2 regions of the Promicromonospora sp. NPDC060204 genome follow, and region 2 is predicted to be linked to the other one. Evidence: riboswitches for the same ligand, from Rfam matches in the RefSeq annotation. Region 2 holds a riboswitch; the other holds the start of a gene.

The links. A riboswitch is a leader RNA that binds a small molecule or an ion and turns the genes downstream of it on or off. The one in region 2 is predicted to bind cyclic di-AMP.
Region 1: another riboswitch for cyclic di-AMP. It lies ahead of ACFWEJ_RS08420 (C40 family peptidase); the one in region 2 lies ahead of ACFWEJ_RS07530 (C40 family peptidase).

The regions. Positions count from the first base shown of each region.
Region 1 covers NZ_JBHWZO010000045.1:21,611-26,627, reverse strand. Annotated here, with positions in the region: gene ACFWEJ_RS08430 (cysteine hydrolase family protein) at 1-481, opposite strand, end outside; gene ACFWEJ_RS08425 (purine-cytosine permease family protein) at 478-1,905, opposite strand; gene ACFWEJ_RS08420 (C40 family peptidase) at 2,015-2,854, opposite strand; cyclic di-AMP (ydaO/yuaA leader) riboswitch at 2,858-3,040, opposite strand; gene ACFWEJ_RS08415 (FAD-binding oxidoreductase) at 3,219-4,583, opposite strand; gene ACFWEJ_RS08410 (ornithine cyclodeaminase family protein) at 4,669-5,017, opposite strand, start outside.
Region 2 covers NZ_JBHWZO010000039.1:1,081-6,097, forward strand. Annotated here, with positions in the region: gene mutM (bifunctional DNA-formamidopyrimidine glycosylase/DNA-(apurinic or apyrimidinic site) lyase) at 1-981, shown strand, start outside; gene ACFWEJ_RS07525 (NAD(P)-dependent oxidoreductase) at 1,094-2,071, opposite strand; gene ACFWEJ_RS07530 (C40 family peptidase) at 2,213-3,097, opposite strand; cyclic di-AMP (ydaO/yuaA leader) riboswitch at 3,098-3,277, opposite strand; gene ACFWEJ_RS07535 (phytoene desaturase family protein) at 3,406-5,017, shown strand, end outside.

The sequences.
Region 1 (5,017 bases), on a different contig from region 2:
GCGTCGAGCCCGCGCACGCGTCCTCGACGACCAGCACCCGGCGGCCCGCGTCGGCTGCGGCCAGCGCGGTGGAGATGACGCAGCAGTCGGTGGCCACGCCTGCCAGCACGAGCGTGCCGGCGTCGCGCGTGGCGGCTGCCAGCTCCGGGCCCCACTTGCCGAAGGTGGTGCGCGTGACGACGGGCGCGCCCGCGGCGACGACGTCGGCGAGGTCGGTGATCTCGTACAGCGGGTCGTCCTCGGGCACGAGCGCGAACGGCCACTGGTCGAAGTAGGCGCGCCAGGCGCCGTCGGGCACGGCGGGGGCGACGTACCGCGTGAGGACGGTGCGGCCCGTGAACGCGGGGAGCAGGCGCCGGGTCCCGGCGAGCGCGCGCGGGTAGTCGGGGGAGGCCCACGGGCTGGGCGGGACGGCGAACACGTCCTGCATGTCGATCACGACCAGCGCGGCGTCCGCCCCGACGGCGTCCGGCGCGCTCATCGCTCCTCCTGCCGCCGCACCGCGCGGGCGCTCAGCAGGAGCGTCCCGGCGAACCCGATCACCAGGGCGACCAGCACGCCGAGGTTGGCCCACGCCCAGTCGCCGTCCGCCCCGCCGAGGGGGCCGAGCAGGTAGCCCTGCCACTGCAGCCAGGGTGCGTAGGTGTTGGTCACCAGGCCCCAGCCGACGCCGGTGCCGACGACCACGAGCAGGACGGCGGCCCAGTTCACGGAGCCGTACCGGCCGGCCGGGTCGTACAGGTCGTCGTCGGCGTAGTCACGGCGGCGCAGCAGGATGTCGGCGAGCAGCACGCCGCACCAGGCGGCCACGGGGACGCCGAGGGTGATGAGGAAGCCCTGGAACGGGCCGATGAAGGAGTCGGCGACGAAGACGACGTAGATCGCGCCGACGACCATGAGCGCGCCGTCGATCGCGGCGGCCACCCAGCGCGGCGCGGGCAGCCCCAGGGAGAGCAGCGCGAGCCCGGAGGAGTAGATGTCGAGGGCGGCGCCGCCGATCAGACCGGCCAGGGCGACCACGATGAACGGGATGAGGAACCAGGTGGGCAGGATCGTGGACAGGGCGCCGATCGGGTCGGCGCCGATCGCCTCGTTGAGCACGGGGTCGGAGCCGGCGAGCAGCAGGCCGAACACGAGCAGGACGACGGGGGCCAGCGAGGCGCCCAGCGTGGTCCACCCGACGATGCCCCGCCCGGATGCGGAGCGCGGCAGGTAGCGCGAGTAGTCGGCGGCCATGTTGACCCAGCCGAGCCCGAAGCCGGTCATCATGAACACGAGCCCGCCGATCACCTGCGGGCTGCCGCCGGCGGGGATCGCGGCGACCGCGGCCCAGTCGATGTGGTCGAGCACCAGGACGATGTAGACGACGGTCAGCACGGCGGTCAGCACCGTGATGACGACCTGCAGCCGCATGACGAGGTCGAAGCCGAAGACGCCCGCGACGACCACGATGCCCGCCACGACCACGAGGGCAATGACCTTGGTGACGGTGCCGCCGCCCCAACCGAGCGTCCCGAGCACGGTCGACGTCGCGAGCGTGGCCAGCGCGACGAGCACCGTCTCCCAGCCGACCGTGAGGATCCACGACAGCAGCGAGGGCAGCTTGTTGCCCCGCACGCCGAACGCGGCCCGGGAGAGCACCATCGTGGGCGCCGACCCGCGCTTGCCGGCCAGCGAGATGAACCCGCAGAACAGGAACGACACCACGATGCCGATGGTGCCGACCACGACCGCCTGCCAGAACGACACGGCGAACCCCAGCAGGTAGGAGCCGTACCCCAGGCCGAGCACCGAGACGTTGGCCCCGAACCACGGCCAGAAAAGGTTGCGCGGCGAACCGCGCCGTTCGGCCTCGTCGATGGTGTTCAGGGCATTGGTCTCGACGCTCGTGGGCGCGCTGCTCATGGTGGCGATCCTGCCACGACGCACGAAGGGCCCGCACCGTGCTGGTGCGGGCCCTTCGAGCCGTGCGATCCGGAGGCCGGCTCCGGTGGAGCCGGGACGCCCGGAGGTGTCAGCTGATCCGGAGGTAGACCGGGCTGTCCTGCCAGATCTTGGACTCCCGGACGGTCTGGCCGGGGACCGGGGCCTCGATCTGCATGCCGTTGCCGGTGTAGATGGAGACGTGGCCCGGGGACCAGATGATGTCGCCCGGCAGCGCGTCGGCCGCGGAGACCTCGGTGCCGGAATTGCGCTGCGCCGCCGAGGAGTGCGGCAGGGTGATGCCGATCTGGGCGTAGACGTAGGACGTGAAGCCCGAGCAGTCGAACCCGGCGGGGGTCGCACCGGCCCAGACGTACGGGACGCCGAGGTATTGCATGGCGATGTCGACGATCTTGGACCCGGAGCTGGCGGCCGGGGCTGCCTTCTCCGCGGGCTTCTCGGCGACAGCGGTGGCCTTGACCTCCTGCTTGGCGGGCTCGGCCTCGACGACAGGCTCAGCCTCGACGACGGGCTCGGGCTCCGGCTCAGGCTCGGGAGCCGGCGTCACCTTGATGGTGCCGGTCTCCAGCGCGAACTCGCTGTCCGCCGCGACCTTCACGGCGGGGGCGGTGTCCACCTTCGCCGTGGTCAGGGCGGCGGTGGCCACCTCGGCGTCGGTCGACTTCTGCGTGGCGTCCTGGACGGCGTCGCGCACGGCCTCGAGCTCAGCGGTGTTCGTGCTGGGGTCGTTCGCGGGGGCGGCGTTGGCCGGGATACCGAGCAGGGAGATGAGGAGTCCCGATCCGGCGGCGACGACCGCGCCACGGCGGGCGGTCGCGGAGATGCCGCGGGATGCGGCACGTGAGATCGGGGTCAGCGGGGTGAGGGGTGCGTGGGCAGCACGATGGCGCCCGGGCATGCGTGTGGTCACAGCAATTTCTCCCGGCGCCTACGAGGTGAGCTGTCGGATTCGGATCGGAGAATGACCCGGCCGCGTCCTGCTGGTGCGGCTTCACCCCAAGGGCACCTGGCGGTGCCCACGTACTTGGTTCCCCCGTCCCTGTCATCTTGTTCAGAGCAGTCTCGTGACGGTGACAGGGCTCGGCGTCCACCACGAGTGCCCACGGAATTCCCCGCGAGCGGGACCGACCGTAGCCCGCCTGGGCCCGAAAGTCACGATCGCGTTACGGACATCCCGGTCGGGGCTGGAGCTATTGACCGGAATGTCCGACCTACGCTAATGCGGTGGGTGCCGTCCGGATCGAGGGCGGCGCCCACCGGGCCGAAGGTCCCGACTAGGACATCTGTCCAGGTCGCACATTGTGGTTCCGGGAGAACAGGTTGCTCGGGTCGTACTGCCGCTTGACCGAGGCGAGCCGCTCGTAGGTCGACTTCGGGTAGACGTCTGTGACGTCCGTCTCATCCGCTGTCGTGAGGAAGTTCGCGTACGCCCCGCTGAGATACGGAGCCAGCCGGCCCCAGAGCCCGTCCAGCACCGGCCGCGCGGCCTCGATCACAGGTGCCGGGCCCCCGGTGAAGGTCGTGACCATGAGCTCCGCGCCCCGGTGGGCGTACGCGGTGGCATCGCCCGGCACGCGGGACACCGCGCCGCCGAGGCTCCGGATCGAGATCGACGGTGCGCCCGGCGACGTGCCGGTCTCGGCGAGGACCCGCAGGGTCTCGGCGACCGACTCCTGGTCCACGAGGCCGTCGTGGGCCACCACGTGGATGCCGGGCGGCGGCGTCCCGCCCTCCACCAGGACGTCCGCGTAGGCCATCAGCTCGACGTCGTCCGCGACGACCGTCCCGAGCTTGCGGAGGGGCTCCAGGGCCCGCGCCGCGGCGTCCGCGTCGTCGCCGTCGAAGGCCACGTGGATCTCCACCGGAGCCTCCGGCCCGCCTGCGAGCGGGTTGGCGAGGTTCGCGATGGACGTGAGCTCCTCCGGCGCGGTGCGGAGGTAGTCCGCCCAGCCCTGGAGCACGGTGGCGGCCTCGGCCGCGGGGAACGAGACCTTGCCGAAGAAGACGCGCGTGGTGCGGTGCGCCGCGAAGTCGAACGACGTCACGACGCCGAAGTTGCCGCCGCCGCCACGGATCGCCCAGAACAGGTCCGGGTGCTCGTCGGCGCTCGCGGTGACGACGCCGCCGTCGGCGGTGACCACCTGGGCGGCCACGACGTTGTCGAGGGCCAGCCCGTACTTGCGGACCTTCCAGCCGATGCCGCCGCTCAGCGTCAGGCCGCCGACGCCGACGCTCCGGGTGTCGCCGGAGGAGATCGCGAGGTCGTGCGGGGCCAGCGCGTCCACGACCTGGCCCCAGGTGGCGCCGCCGCCGATCCGCACGAGGTGGCGCTCGGGGTCGGCAGGGTCGGCGGCGAGCACCTCGACGTCGGCGAGCTCGCCGAGGTCGATCACGATGCCGCCGTCGTTGGTGCTGAAGCCGGGGAAGCTGTGGCCGCCGCCGCGGACCGACAGGGCGAGCCCGGAGTCGGAGGCGAACCGGACGGCTGTCTGCACGTCGCCGACGGTCTTGGGCCGCAGGACGTAGGCCGGGCTGCCCGCGACCAGGCGCGAGCGTGCCACCGACTCGTAGTCGGCGTCGCCCGGCTCGATGAGGTCGCCGCCGAAGTCGCGGCGCAGGGTGTCGAGTGCTGAGGTCATGACGTTCCTTCCAGGCTGGTGTGCCGAACAAAGGTGTCGACTCGCCAGGCCTGGAAGATGTGACCGGAGGGCTGCGTGACCTGGGTCACGCGCCAGGTGGCGCGCCCGCGAGCACCGCCTCGGCCACCACGAGGTCCTCCCACGACATGCCGGTGGTCTTGACGACGAGCGGCCGCGCCGGGTCGGGGCGGACGGCGCCGGTGACGACGTCGCGCATCGGCACCAGGTCCCCGGCCGTCAGGGCGCCGTCCGCGATCGCGAGCACGACGTCGCCCGCCTCGCGCAGCGCGGCGCCCGGGTCCTCGGCGACGACGGTGCCGCGCGCGAGCAGCCTCGCCGGCAGCTCCCGTGCGCCGGGCTCGTGCGAGCCCACCGCGATCACCACGGCCGCGTCCGCGATCAGCGCGGCGTCGAACAGCGGCTGGCGGGCCGAC
Region 2 (5,017 bases):
CGCCGCGGCAAGTTCCTCTGGCTGCCGCTGACGGAGCCTGCGGTCCCGTCGACGGCGCAGGCCGAGGCCCAGGCGCTGACGCCGACGCCGACGCCCGACGCGGCGCCGTCGGCGAACTCCGCTCCGGCGGCCGACCCCGCCGAGGCTGCGGCCTCCGCCGAGCCCCGCCCCGCGGCCGCGCTGCTGGCGCACCTCGGGATGTCGGGGCAGCTCCTCGTGCGCGGCGCCGCGCCGAGCGCCGCCCCGGTCGCAGTGCCCAGCGCCGCCCCCGGCACCGCCCCGGCCGCCGTCCCGGACGAGGAACCAGCCCGCACCCCGACCGGCGCGGCCGACCCGGCCGACGACTGGCAGCACCCCCACCTGCGGGTCCGCCTGCACCTGGACGGCGCCCCCTCCGGCGCGCTGTACCTCGACTTCGTGGACCAGCGCACGTTCGGGCACCTGAGCGTCCAGGACCTCGTGCCTGACGGCACGGACGCGAGCGTCCCCGCCGGACACGGTTCCGACCTGCCGGTGCTGCCCGAGCCGGTGGCGCACATCGCGCGCGACCTGCTCGACCCGAACCTGGACCTGGACGCTCTGGTGAGCCGCGTCCGCCGTCGTCGGACACAGGTCAAGCGCGCCCTGCTGGACCAGACCGTGGTCTCCGGCGTGGGCAACATCTACGCCGACGAGGCGCTGTGGCGGGCGCAGGTGCACTGGGCCCGGGCGACCGACAAGCTGAAGGCCGCCGACGTGCGCCGCGTGCTGGACTCGGCGGCCGAGGTGATGCGCGAGGCGCTGGCGCAGGGCGGCACGAGCTTCGACGAGCTGTACGTCAACGTGAACGGCGAGTCGGGGTACTTCGACCGGTCGCTCGCCGTGTACGGCCGGGAGAACGAGGAGTGCCGCCGCTGCGGTGCGCTGGTGCGCCGCGACGCGTTCATGAACCGGTCGTCGTTCAGCTGCCCGGTCTGCGAGCCCAAACCGCGCGGCCTCTGACCCCCGCCCCACCCGTTGAGTGCTGGGTATTTGTTGCTTCCGAGCGCCTGGAACAACAAATAGCCAGCACTCAACGAGGGCGAGGGTGAGGGGCGGGGGCGGGGCGGGTTGGCTAGCGGGGGGTCACGTTGCGGAGCGGGGTGCCCGTGCGCCAGGCCGTGAGCTGGTCGGCCAGGAAGCGGGCCGCGCCGCGCGGACGGCCGCCCGCGACGTGCGGCGTGAGGATCAGGTTCGGCACGTCCCACAGCGGCGAGTCCGTGGGCAGCGGCTCGGTCTCCATGACGTCGAGCGCGGCACCGGCGAGCCGTCCGGAGCGCAGGGCGTCCTCCAGGGCGGCCTCGTCCACGGTCGCGCCGCGGCCGACGTTCACGAACCGCGCGGTCGGCGGCAGCAGGCCCAGCAGCCGGGCGTCCAGGATGTGCCGCGTCGCGGGCACGGCGGGCAGCAGCGAGACGAGCAGGTCGGTCTCGGCCAGCAGCGCGTCGAGGCCGCTGGCGTCGACCACGGGGTAGCCGGAGCGCTCGCCCGCCCGCGAGGCGACGCCCGTGACCTGCGCGCCGAGCGCGGTGAGCAGCGGGGCCAGCCGCAGGGCGATCGACCCGAAGCCCCAGATCGTCACGCGCGCGCCGTCGAGCGAGTACTCGCGGCCGGTGACGCCGTCGGCCTGGGCGAACGCGATCTCCTTGGCCCAGCGGTGCTCCCGCTGCGCGGCCAGGGACACGTCGATCCGGCGGACCGACGCCAGGATCAGGGCCAGCGCGTGCTCGGTGACGGTGTCGTCGTGCAGCGACTGCCCCGACGAGATGACGACGTCGGGCGCGAACCCGGAGCGCAGCGCGACGTCCGGCCCCGCCGACAGGGTCTGCACCCAGCGCAGGCCGGTCAGCCGCTCGGCGGCGTCGGCCACGATCTTGGGCGGGCTGGACCAGGTGACGAGCAGCTCGGCGTCGGTGTGCTCGGCGGGGATCGGCTCGTTCATCGCGTAGGTGGCGACGGTGTCGGTGCCGCCGGGCGCGAAGGAGGCTCCGCCGTCGGGCAGCAGGGACGGGAAGTCGAGGTCGAAGGGCACGTCCGGTACGAGGATCTTCACGCCGGGGACGTTACCCGACCGGGGCACGAAGCAGAGCGCCCGTCCGGCTTGCCCGAGGGGAACCTCGGGACGGCCGGGCGGGCGCTCTGCGCCGGGGGTTCTTGCGAGTCGTGCGGGTGCTGCGTGATGTGCCGGGAGGCGTCAGCCCGTCACCCGGATGAAGACCGGGTTGGTCTGCCACATCTCCGTGTAGTGCACGGGGACGCCCTCCTGCTGGGCCTCGACGACCATGCCGTTGCCCGCGTAGAGCGAGACATGGCCGGACGTCCAGACGATGTCGCCCGGCTGGGCCTCCGCGGCGGAGACCTGGTAGCCGACGGTCGACATCGAGGCCGAGCTGTGCGGGAGGCTGACCCCGAGCTGGGCGTAGACGTACTGGATGAGCCCGGAGCAGTCGAAGCCGCTGGGGGAGGCTCCGCCCCACACGTAGGGCACGCCCACGTACTCGAGGGCGAGGTTGACGGCCTGCTGGCCGAGGTCCGCGGAGGACTCGGACGCTGCCGCCGCGGCGGCCTCGGCCTCGGCGGCTGCTGCCGCCGCAGCCTCGGCGGCGGCCTTCGCCTCCGCCTCGGCCTTCGCCTTGGCTTCCGCCTCTGCCTTGGCGCGCGCCTCGGCCTCCGCCTTCGCCTTGGCCTCGGCGATGCCGGCGTCCGTCTCGGCGTACGGGGTCACGGTGACGCGACCCTTCTCGGACTGGAAGTCGGCGTCGTGGGCGACCTCGACCTTGGTCACGAGGTTCTCGGCCAGGCCCGCGCGGGTCTTGGTGTCGAACGTCTTGTTCGCGAGCGTGGTCTGGGTGTGGGACTCGGCAGGCGCGGTGTGGGCGGTCTGGGTGAAGACCGACGCGAGCATGCCGGACGTGACGACCGCGATGGCGCCGGTACGGGCGGCATTCTCGGCTGCTGTCTGGGTCAGAGCGGTGAAGGGGGTGAGAGCGGGGCCCTCGGCGCGGTGCCGCCCCCGGTTGCTGGGTCGGTTTGCCTGGTCGTCCGCCCAGTCATGGGTGCGGTCGGTGAGTACGGTCACCAGTGATCTCCTCGGACGCCTACGAGGTGAGCTGTCGGGTTCGGATGGGGAGAGCGATCACCCGGCCTCACAAGGAGGCTTCACCCCGAGGACACTCGCGTGCCCGGCTTACCTGGTTCCCCCGCCCCTGTCACGTTCTGGCTGCTCAGGACCGGTGACAGGATTCGGCGTCCGGGCCTGGACCTCCCCGTTGCTGGAGCGGCGAGATCGACCGTACTCGTCCGTTGCGTAAATGTCACGATTAGGTCACATACCGTCTTGTGATGGAACGTTCCTGGCAATGAGTGCCGCGTGTCACCATGGCGTGCATGCCCGATTCCCTGCTCGACCCCCTGCGCGCGCGGTACGACGTCGTCGTCGTCGGCGGCGGTCACAACGGCCTCACCGCGGCGGCCTACGCGGCCCGCGGCGGGCGCTCGGTCCTCGTCCTGGAGCGCGCCGACCACGTGGGCGGCGCCGCCGTCTCGGCCCGCCCGTTCGCGGGCGTCGACGCCCGCCTGTCGCGCTACTCCTACCTCGTCTCGCTCCTCCCGCGCCGGATCGTCGACGAGCTCGGTCTCCCGGTCCGCCTCATCCGCCGCCGCTTCTCTTCCTACACCCCCGTGGCCGACGGCGGCCTGCTGGTCGATACCCAGGACGACGCCGCCACCCGCGCCTCGTTCCGGCGCCTGACCGGATCCGACGCCGACTTCGAGGCCTGGGGCCGGTTCTACGCGATGACCGCCGAGGTGGCCCGCCGCCTCGCCCCGACGCTCACCGAGCCCCTGCTCCCGCGCTCCGCGGTGCGGCACCTCGTCGCCGACGGTGTGGGCGAGGAGGCCTGGCGCGCCCTCTTCGAGGAGCCCCTCGGTGAGGTGCTGCGCCGCACCTTCGCCGACGACGTCGTGCGGGGCGTCGCCGCCACCGACGGCCTGATCGGCACGTTCGCCGACGTCGACGAGCCGTCCCTGCGGCAGAACCGCTGCTTCCTCTACCACGTGATCGGCAACGGTACCGGCGACTGGGACGTGCCGGTGGGCGGCATGGGCGCCGTCTCCGGCGCCCTGCGCGACGCCGCGGTGGCGGCCGGCGCCACGATCGTCACCTCGGCGACCGTCACCGCCGTCGACCCCGGGGCCGTGGGGGCCGACGTGGCCTGGACCGACGCCGACGGGCGCACCCGGGGCGTGACCGCCGGGCACGTGCTGGCCGGGTGCGCGCCGGCCGAGCTGGAGCGGCTGCTCGCCGCGGCCGGGCGGGGTGCGGCCTCCGGTGCGGCCTCCGGGTCGTCCTCCGGTTCGTCCTCCGCGGAGCCGGGGTCGGCCGGGGCTGCCGGACCGGGGCCCGAGGGCGCCCAGCTCAAGGTGAACATGCTGCTGCGCCGGCTGCCCAGGCTGCGCGACGACGTCGACCCCGTGGCGGCGTTCAGTGGAACGCTGCACGTCAACGAGTCGCTCACCCAGCTCCAGGACGCCTACGCGCAGGCGGCCGCCGGACGCATCCCCGACCTGCCGCCGAGCGAGATCTACTGCCACACGCTGTCCGACCGGACGATCCTCGGCCCGGAGCTCGCCGCGACCGAGGCGCAGACCATCACGCTGTTCGGGCTGCACATGCCGGCCCGGCTCTTCCGCGCGGACCCCGACGGCGCCCGCCAGCGGGCCCTGGCGGCCACCCTCGCGTCCCTGAACACGGTGCTGGCCGAGCCCATCGAGGACGTGCTCGCGCTCGACGCCGACGGCGCCCCCTGCCTGGAGGTGCGCACCCCCGTGGACCTGGAGGGCGACGTGGGGCTGCCGGGCGGGCACATCTTCCACCGCGACCTGAGCTGGCCCTTCGCGGAGGAACGGTCGGGTGCCGAGTCAGGCGCTGGGTCGTCGTCGGCGGGGGCGGGCGCGGCCGGGTCGGGCGGGACCGGGTCGGGCGTGGCCGGATCGGGCG